DNA from 2 places in the Arthrobacter sp. NPDC080086 genome. Region 2 is predicted to be linked to the other one. Evidence: riboswitches for the same ligand, from Rfam matches in the RefSeq annotation. Region 2 holds a riboswitch; the other holds the start of a gene.
The links. A riboswitch is a leader RNA that binds a small molecule or an ion and turns the genes downstream of it on or off. The one in region 2 is predicted to bind cyclic di-AMP.

Region 1: it holds a riboswitch for cyclic di-AMP, as region 2 does, so the genes downstream of both, AB0305_RS07970 (hypothetical protein) here and AB0305_RS10540 (peptidoglycan DD-metalloendopeptidase family protein) in region 2, are expected to answer to the same signal.

What each region holds. Positions count from the first base shown of each region.
Region 1 covers NZ_JBFBKP010000016.1:587-4,993, reverse strand. Annotated here, with positions in the region: gene AB0305_RS07980 (phosphatase PAP2 family protein) at 1-406, shown strand, start outside; gene upp (uracil phosphoribosyltransferase) at 419-1,054, shown strand; gene AB0305_RS07970 (hypothetical protein) at 1,174-1,920, opposite strand; cyclic di-AMP (ydaO/yuaA leader) riboswitch at 1,919-2,106, opposite strand; gene AB0305_RS07965 (glycosyltransferase family 39 protein) at 2,317-4,323, opposite strand.
Region 2 covers NZ_JBFBKP010000024.1:36,286-40,692, reverse strand. Annotated here, with positions in the region: gene AB0305_RS10545 (NlpC/P60 family protein) at 1-699, opposite strand, end outside; cyclic di-AMP (ydaO/yuaA leader) riboswitch at 966-1,159, opposite strand; gene AB0305_RS10540 (peptidoglycan DD-metalloendopeptidase family protein) at 1,272-2,090, opposite strand; cyclic di-AMP (ydaO/yuaA leader) riboswitch at 2,093-2,335, opposite strand; gene AB0305_RS10535 (metal-dependent transcriptional regulator) at 2,455-3,150, opposite strand; gene serC (phosphoserine transaminase) at 3,404-4,407, shown strand, end outside.

The sequences.
Region 1 (4,407 bases), on a different contig from region 2:
CGGCCACACCCTGAACACCACCGTGGTGATCTCACTCGTGGTGTACCTCACCTGCCTGCAGGTCCAGCGCACCATCGCCCGGGTGGGATTGATCACGGCCGGGGCGCTCTTCATCATCGCGATGGGCATGAGCCGGGTGTTCCTAGGCCATCACTGGATGACCGACGTGATCTTCGGCTGGGCGCTCGGCCTGGGCTGGGTGGGCATCGTGATCCTGGCGCATCGGCTGTTCCACGTGATCAGGCACCGGGAACGGACCGGCCCGGCGCCCACCTTCGACAACGGCCAGCGCCTGCGCGAGAAGGCGCCGGACGGGCACCACGACGCCGAAACGGCGCATCGTCGCGGGGCGGCGGACGAGGCCGGGACACCCGGCGGGCGGGGGCGGTCCGAAGCGTCCGGATGATAGTTTTGACCCATGCGCACTCTCGTTGTCGACCACCCGCTGGTGGCCCATAAGCTCACCGTTCTGCGGGACAAGAACACCCCGTCACCCGTCTTCCGCCAGCTCACCGAAGAGCTGGTCACGCTGCTGGCGTACGAGGCAACCCGCGACGTCCGCACCGAACCGGTCACCATCGAGACCCCGGTCAGCACCACCATCGGCACGGCCTTCACCAAGCCCACCCCGCTGGTGGTCCCGATCCTCCGCGCCGGCCTCGGCATGCTCGAGGGCATGACCAAGCTGGTCCCCACCGCGGAGGTCGGCTTCCTGGGCATGGCCCGCGACGAGGAAACCCTGGACATCATCACCTACGCCGAGCGGCTCCCCGAGGACCTGACCGACCGTCAGATCTTCGTCCTGGACCCCATGCTGGCCACCGGCGGCACCCTGCGCGAGGCGATCAAGTTCCTCTTCAAGCGCGGCGCCTCCGACGTCACCTGCATCTGCCTGCTGGCCGCCCCCGAGGGCCTGGCCAAGCTGGAGGAAGAGCTCTCCGACGCCAACGTCACGATCGTGTTGGCCTCCATCGACGAGAAGCTGAACGAGAAGTCCTACATCGTCCCCGGCCTGGGCGACGCTGGCGACCGGCTCTACGGCATCGCCGGGTAGCGCGTCCGCTTTCCCTCGGGCCGCTGAACGGGCCGCCCGGGGATACAGCAAAGGCACCGGATCTGACGAGATCCGGTGCCTTTGCTGTATCTGCGCGGGGTGGCGTCAGCCTTGGCGGCTTAGTACCAGTTGTTCGCGTAGTGGAAGTTCAGGGCGCCGCAGGGGGAGCCGTACCGTTCCTGCACGTACTGCAGGCCCCAGTTGATCTGGGTGCGGTAGTTGGTCATGTAGTCCGCGCCGGCGCTGGCCATCTTCTCGGCCGGGAGGGACTGGACCACGCCGTAGGCACCGCTGGACGGGTTGGTGGCCGTGGTCTTCCAGTCCGATTCGCGGGTCCAGAGCTTCATCAGGCACTGCATCTCGCTCGGGGCCCAGCCGTGGGCCGGCAGCTGCGAGGCGGCGTAGGCCTGTGCGCCGGCGGGATCGTCGACGGCCACTGGCTGCGGGGCCGGGGCGGGTGCCGCGGCGGGAGCCGGAGCAGCCGGTGCGGGGGCCGGCGTGGACGGAGCGGGGGTGGACGGAGCCGGGGTCTCGGGGGTGACCTTGGAGGCCTGGGCTTCGACGCTGGCCGGTGCCGTGGCCGGGGTGTAGCTGCCGAGCCGTTCCAGGTCGGAGAGCTGCAGGGCCGGGGCCTGGGTGGCGGTCGCGACCGGGGCGGTGGTGCCGGTGGCCTGGCCTGCGGCGCCGGCGCCCAGCAGCACGGCGGCCGCGGTCAGCGCGACGGCGGTGAGCTTGCCCTTGGAGCCAAAGCTGGCGCGGCCTCGGGTGGCCGAGCCCTGGGCCGGGTCGGCGCGGTGGCGCGCGACGTCGGCCGAGGAGGTGCGTTTAGCGCCTTTTAGGCGCACGGGTGCCTTGTGTTCAGTCATGTTCGCCTCTCAACGCCTACGGAGTTAGCTGTCGGGTTCGGAAGAGAAATCCGGCCGCTCGGATGATCAACGAGTCGGCTTAACCCCAAGGGGTGCATGGATGCAGGTGCCCGGGAACTCTGGGTTCCCCGTCTCTGCCTCAATCCATGGAATCCGGGAAGCGGCAGAGTTTGGCGTCAGACCCGGATATGCGGCCAGATCGATGGCCGCACCATAAAAACGGTACCGGACTTTCTCCCTCATGTCACATTTAGGTAACGCCGCGGTGTGGCTGGTTGCCGATTTGCAGTGGGCGGGTCCTGTGTTTCGGGCCGTTTCGACGGTTCCCTGCATGCCCGACGCTTGGAGACGTCTACGCGGCAGGGAACCGTCGAAACGGCGGACCGTCCGGGGCGGCTACTTCGCCAGCAGGTACACCGTGGTGCCGCCGACGCTCTGGGCGGGGTAGGTGGCCGTCACCCAGTCGGCGATCCTGGCGGCGTCGTCGGATCCGCTTTCGCCCTGCATGGTGCGGCCGGCGATGAAGTAGTGGATCCGGCCTTCGGCGACGTACTGCTGGAACTGCTCGAGAGTGGGTGCGGGGTCGGTGCCGTTGAACCCGCCCACGGCCATCACGGGCAGCTGCGTGGCGAGCTGGTAACCGGCGGCGTTGTTGGACCCGACGACGGCGGCCGCCCAGGTGTAACGGCCGGCGTCCGTTTCGAGGGCATCCACCAAGGCAGACGACGGGGTGGTCGCGCCGAGGAGCCCGCCCATTCCGCCGCCCATGCCCCCGCCCTGGCCGCGGACGGTGCCGTTTGCCCCGTTGCCGTTTGCCCCGTTGCTGTTGGCCCCGGTGCCGTTGGTCGGGCCGAAGGGATTGCCCTGCGCGTTGCCCATGGCTCCGCCCGTGCCGCCGAACATGGCCGGCAGGCCCGCCCGGCCACCCACCGCAGGCCCCGCGCTGACGATCGAGCCGGAGTGCGCGGTGGCGGCGGTGGACAGCGAGTACGCCAGGGGACCGGCGAGGGCCGCGACGACGGCGAGTCCCGCCGTCGTACGTCCCAAGAGCGCCGCTGTCGGGCCGCCAGGGGACAGCGGGCCAGTGGTCCCGGCGGCGGACGCGCCGGCGACCCGGGCCCGGACGGCCGGAACCATCACCCCGACGGCCGCTGCCAGCGCCACGGCCAGCACCAGCCAGCGCAGCCACGGAACGAACGCGGGCGTGCGGCCCAGCAGCTCGAAAGCCATGAAACCGGCCGCGGCCACCGCGGCGGCGAGCGTCCCGGCGGCACCGGGTTGATCCCGCCGCTGCCACAGCAGCACCGACCCCAGACCGGCCAACCCGGCGACCCCCGGGGCCAGCGCCACCATGTAATACGGGTGGATGATGCCGGCCATCAGGCTGAACGTCAGCCCGGTGACTAGCACCCAGCCGCCCCAGACCACCACGGAGGCGCGGACGGCGTCGGTCCGTGGCGCCCGCCGGCCCAGCCACAGCAGCCCAGCCGCCAGCAGCAGCACCGACGGCAGCAGCCAGGCGATCTGCCCGCCGAACTCGCTGTTGAAAAGCCGGAGCAGGCCGGGGGTGCCCCAGCCGTTGCCGCCGCCGACGCTCCCCGTCTCGTCCCCGCTGAGCCGGCCCAGGCCGTTGTAGCCCAGGGTCAGTTCCAGGATGGAGTTGCCCTGCGAGCCGCCGATGTAGGGCCGGTCAGCCGCCGGGGTGAGCTCGACGGCGGCCAGCCACCAGCCGGCCGCCACCACCATCGCCGCTCCCGTGGCGAGCAGGTGCAGCAGCCGCCGGCCCAGGCCGGCGCGTGCGGCGAGCAGGTAGGCCGCGGTGAAGCCCGGGACCACCAGCAGCACCTGCAGCTGCTTGGTCAGGAACCCGAAGCCCAGCAGCACCCCGGCCAGGAGCAGCCAGCGCAGCCGGGCGTCCTGGATGGCGCGCAGCACCGCGTAGGCTGCGGCCGTCATCAGCAGGACCAGCAGGGCATCCGGGTTGTTGAAGCGGAACATCAGCACGGCCACGGGGGTCAGGGCCATCACGGCCCCGGCGATCAGTCCGGCGCGGTGGGCCAGCCGGGCGTCCGCCGTCGCGGGTGCGGCGGCCCGGCGGACGGCCAGGTAGACCAGCCACACCGTCGCGACACCCATCAGAGCCTCGGGCGCCAGGACGCTCCAGGAGCTCAGCCCGAAAAGCCGCACGGACAGGCCCATCACCCAGAGCGACGCCGGCGGCTTGTCCACCGTGATGGCGTTTGCCGCGTCCGAGGAGCCAAAGAACCAGGCCGTCCAGTCCTGCGAGCCGGCCTGCGCCGCCGCGGAGTAGAAGGCGTTCGCCCAGCCGGAGGCGCCGAGGTTCCAGAGGTAGAGCACCGCGGTTCCGGCAAGCAGGGCGGCCAGTTCCGCCCGCTGTGCCATGACCTGGCGCCGGGATAGGGGCGGCAAGGGGTGCTGCCGAGTGGACGCCTGCGGCCGGAGGTTCCGGCGGCGGCGACCGCGCCA
Region 2 (4,407 bases):
GCCGCCGTTCCAGCCGCCGTGGACGGCCATGCCGTTGCCGACGTAGACGGCGATGTGGGCCATGCCCATGCCGCCGTTCTGGTAGTACGCGAGGTCACCCGGCTGCGCTTCGGCGGCGCTGACGGTGCGGCCCAGGGACAGGTAACCTGCCGGCCAGCCGTGGTAGTGGATGCCGACGGCGGCCAGGGCGTTGGTGGCCAGCATGGTGCAGTCCTGGGACACGCCGATCTGAGCGTAAGCGGCGGCGGCGATCGAGGCGCCCATGCCGCTGGTGGCGGCCGGAGCCTTGGTGGCGACGGACGCGTTGACCGCGGTGCCGGCGGCCGGGGTGGCTGCGGCGGTGGTGTCTGCTTCCTGCACCTTGACGACGGGCTTCGGGGCCTCGACGACTGGGGCGGCCGCGGTAGTCACAGCAGGCTTCTCGTAGGAGATGGCGATGCTGGAGGCCGCCGAGATGGTGGCCGGAGCGGTGGACTGAACCTCGGTGGCGGAAGCAGAGGTGGATTCGCGCTGAACGTTGGTCTCAGCGGCGTTGGCCGCGATACCGCTGGTCAGGACCAGGCCGGAGGCAGCAGCGATAACCGCGGCCTGGCGACCCATGCCACCGGCGTTGTCGCCGACGGCCTTGGCAATGACAGCCAGCGAGTTGGTCTTGGTGACCTCCGCGCGGTGGCGTGCAATGGTTGCACGAGTAGTCATTTAGTTCTCTCTTTCGTGATCCTTTGTGTCCGCGCTCTTGAACAGGCGGGACTAAGGACGCTCCGGCATCTTGGGGGTACGCCGGATCGCCCCGAAACGGGTTTCTTTAGCGAAGGGTGTACTGCGAAGACGCGCCAAAAGCAGGAACTGCATTGCGTGAACCATCCCGGGCGCCGGCAAGGGCAACGCGGTGCATGGTAATCAGCGGGCTCGACTGAGCCTCGCCGGCGCGAAAACGCGCAGCATTGTGGCGTGAAGACACGAAAGTAGCCTCTCCCAATGCCTACGAGGTGAGCTGTCGGATTCGGATGGGAGTCACCCGGCCGCTCCGCTTCCTGGGAAGCTTTGCGACTTAACCCCTAGGCCTTCTTGCGAAGACCAAAATTGGTTCCCCCGCCCCTGCCAGACGATGTCATGCGAACGGACCTTGAGCGGTGGCAGAGTTAGGCAATCCACTCAAGAGCGCCAACTTCGGTGAAGTTGGCGTGCTTCATACGGTACAACAGTTCGGACTCAATGTCACATTCAGATCACGGCGTGTCACGGAAGTGTGAGCATTGCGAAGGGCTCTTCTAGAGCCAGCCCAGCGGATCAACGACGTCCCCATTGACCATCACCTCGAAGTGGAGGTGGCAGCCGGTGGAGGCACCGGTTGTTCCGCTCATCGCTATCACATCGCCACGGGAGACCTTCTGGCCGACGTGGACGCTGGATGACGACAAGTGGTTATACGTGGTCTCCAGGCCATTGCCATGGTCGACCACAATCCGGTTGCCGCCCCCGTAGGGGTGCCAGCCGGAGAAGGTTACGGTGCCGCTTGCTGCGGCATGGACGGCCGTCCCGCACTGGGCGGCGTAGTCCTGGCCGCGGTGGAATTCGCCCACCGCGCCGGTAATGGGGCTGATCCGGTAACCGAAGGGCGAAGCCGTGATCATGGTGTCCAGCGGGGCGCCGAGCGTCCCCGCGGATGCGGCGCGGGTGATGGAGCCGACGGATTGCGCGCTGAGCAGCTGCTTGAGCTTGCCGTCCGGGTCGCCCTTGGTGGTGACGGCGGTGCGGTTGAAGTCGATCTGGGCCGCGGCGGCCTTGACCTCGGGCTGGGCCGCCGCGGAGACAGATCCCGAGGTGGGGGCGTCGACGGCCAGAGCGGGGCCGGTAACGGGGACGGCCACGGTGAGCGCGATGCCAGCGGCGGCCAGGGTCATGCCGGCCTTCTGGCCCATGCCGGTGACGGCGGCGAAGTCTGCGACCTGGCGGAGCGGGCTGCGCCGGCTGCGGCGCTCGTCCCGGTGCGCGTCGCGGGGGCGCGGGGCGGTGACGTCGACGGCGGGGCGCGGCTCCGGAGCCGGGCCGGCGGCGCGGCGGCGCCCGCGGACGGTCTGCGTGCTCAAGTGGTTCCTCTCTGAAAAGCCTGCGAAGTTAGCTGTCGGATTCGGGTCAGAGAGTGCATAGACCCGGTCCGCCGATGCAAGCATCCAGGCAGAGAGGCACCCGGAAATGGTGTCCTCAGAGAGTTCGCTTGCCGCTAGCGGACTTCACCCCAAGGCCGGAATTACCGGCCGGTAGTGGTTCCCCCGCCTCTGCCAGAAGGTGATTCGCACCCTGATCCGCTGGCAGAGCTCGGCTTCGGATCAGGTAACGCTTTAGTCTCGGTACTAGTCGATAACTATAGGGGATTAAGACCCGTAGTAATAATTTCGTTATCTCCTAGACGGGCTAGTAAACAGCACACTTACGGTATGCTTCCGCGTCGCCCTACCCGCGGGTAACGAAAACGTGGGCGGCGACCTCGGGCGGCAGCTCGAGCGCGCCCTCAATGTCGGGGACGCGGACGGAGATGTACTCCCCCACCCGCTCCAGCGAGACGGTGGCCCCGGGCCGGATACCGCCCTCGTCCAGCTGCACCAGCAGCTCGGGTTCCACCTGGATGGGTTCGGCAAGCCGGCTCACGGTGATTCTGGAGTCCGCGGCATATCCCGCCATGGCGTCCAGGAGGTTGACGACGCCGTCGGCCTGTTCCGCCGTCGGCAGACCGCCCAGTTCGGCGAGGCCCGGGATGGGGTTGCCGTACGGGGAGACGGTGGGGTGGTCCAGCATCTCGAAGATGCGGCGCTCAACCCGTTCGCTCATCACGTGCTCCCAGCGGCAGGCTTCCTCATGGACATAGGCCCAGTCCAGGCCGATCACGTCGGCCAGCAGCCGTTCGGCGAGGCGGTGCTTGCGCATCACCTCGGTGGCGCGCCGCCGACCCACCTCGGTCAGTTCCAGGTGGCGGTCGCCGGAGACCACGACCAGCCCGTCGCGTTCCATCCGGCCGACGGTCTGGGAGACGGTGGGTCCGGAGTGGCGGAGTCGTTCGGCAATGCGGGCCCGGAGCGCGACGATGTTCTCTTCCTCAAGCTCCAAAATGGTCCGAAGATACATCTCCGTAGTGTCGATCAGATCCGTCATCCAGCTCAGCTCCTTGAGCGCCGTCCTTGCGTCATTCCACCGTACAGCGTGCGGGGTGCGGCCACCCGGGATCCGCCATACGCTCCGGACAGCCTAGCCTATTGTGAATTACTCCGGATAATTTGAGGGCCGGCTTCCTGACCGGACTATGACAGCCCGTTTTCCGGCACCGGGGCCGCCGTCGGGCAGAATGGAAGCGGTCCTTACCGGCCGACCAGCCACCTCTCGCACCCAGCCGACCATTGGAGCCATTGTGAGCGACACCAGCATCACCATTCCCGCGAACCTTCTTCCCAAGGACGGCCGGTTTGGCGCCGGGCCCTCGAAGGTCCGCCCGGAACAGATGGAGGCCCTGGCGTCGGCCTCGACCACCCTGCTCGGCACCTCCCACCGCCAGGCCCCGGTCAAGAACCTGGTGGGCTCGGTCCGCTCCGGCCTCAGCGACTTCTTCCGCGCCCCCGAGGGCTACGAGGTGGTCCTGGGGGTGGGCGGCTCGACGGCGTTCTGGGATATCGCCAGCTTCGGGCTCGTGGAGAACAAGGCACAGCACCTCTCCTTCGGCGAGTTCGGCTCCAAGTTCGCCGCCGCCACGAACAAGGCGCCCTTCCTGGCCGAGTCCTCGATCATCAAGGCCGAGCCGGGCACCCGGCCCGAGGCGCGGGCGGAGGCCGGTGTGGACGTCTACGCCTGGCCGCAAAATGAGACCTCCACCGGCGTGGCCGCCCCGGTCCGGCGGGTGGCCGGTGCGGAGGAGGGTTCGCTGGTCCTGGTCGACGCGACCTCCGCCGCCGGCGGCCTGGATGTCGACGTCGCGGAGTCCGACGTCTACTACTTCGCGCCGCAGAAGAACTTCGCCTCCGACGGCGGCCTGTGGCTTGGCCTGTTCTCCCCCGCGGCCCTGGAGCGGGCCGCCCGGGTCAAGGCCTCCGGCCGCTGGATCCCGGACTTCCTGGACCTGCAGACCGCCATCGACAACTCGCGGCTGAACCAGACCTATAACACCCCCGCGCTGGCGACCCTGGTGACCCTGGACGCGCAGGTGCGCTGGCTCAACGCCAGCGGAGGCCTGGACTTCGCCGCGGCGCGCACCGCCGACTCCGCCGGACGGATTTACCGGTGGGCCGAGGCGTCCAGCTTTGCCACCCCGTTCGTTACGGACCCGGCCGACCGCTCCAACGTGATCGCCACGATCGACTTCGACGAGTCGGTCGACGCGGCCGCGATCGCCAAGGTGCTGCGCGCCAACGGGATTGTCGA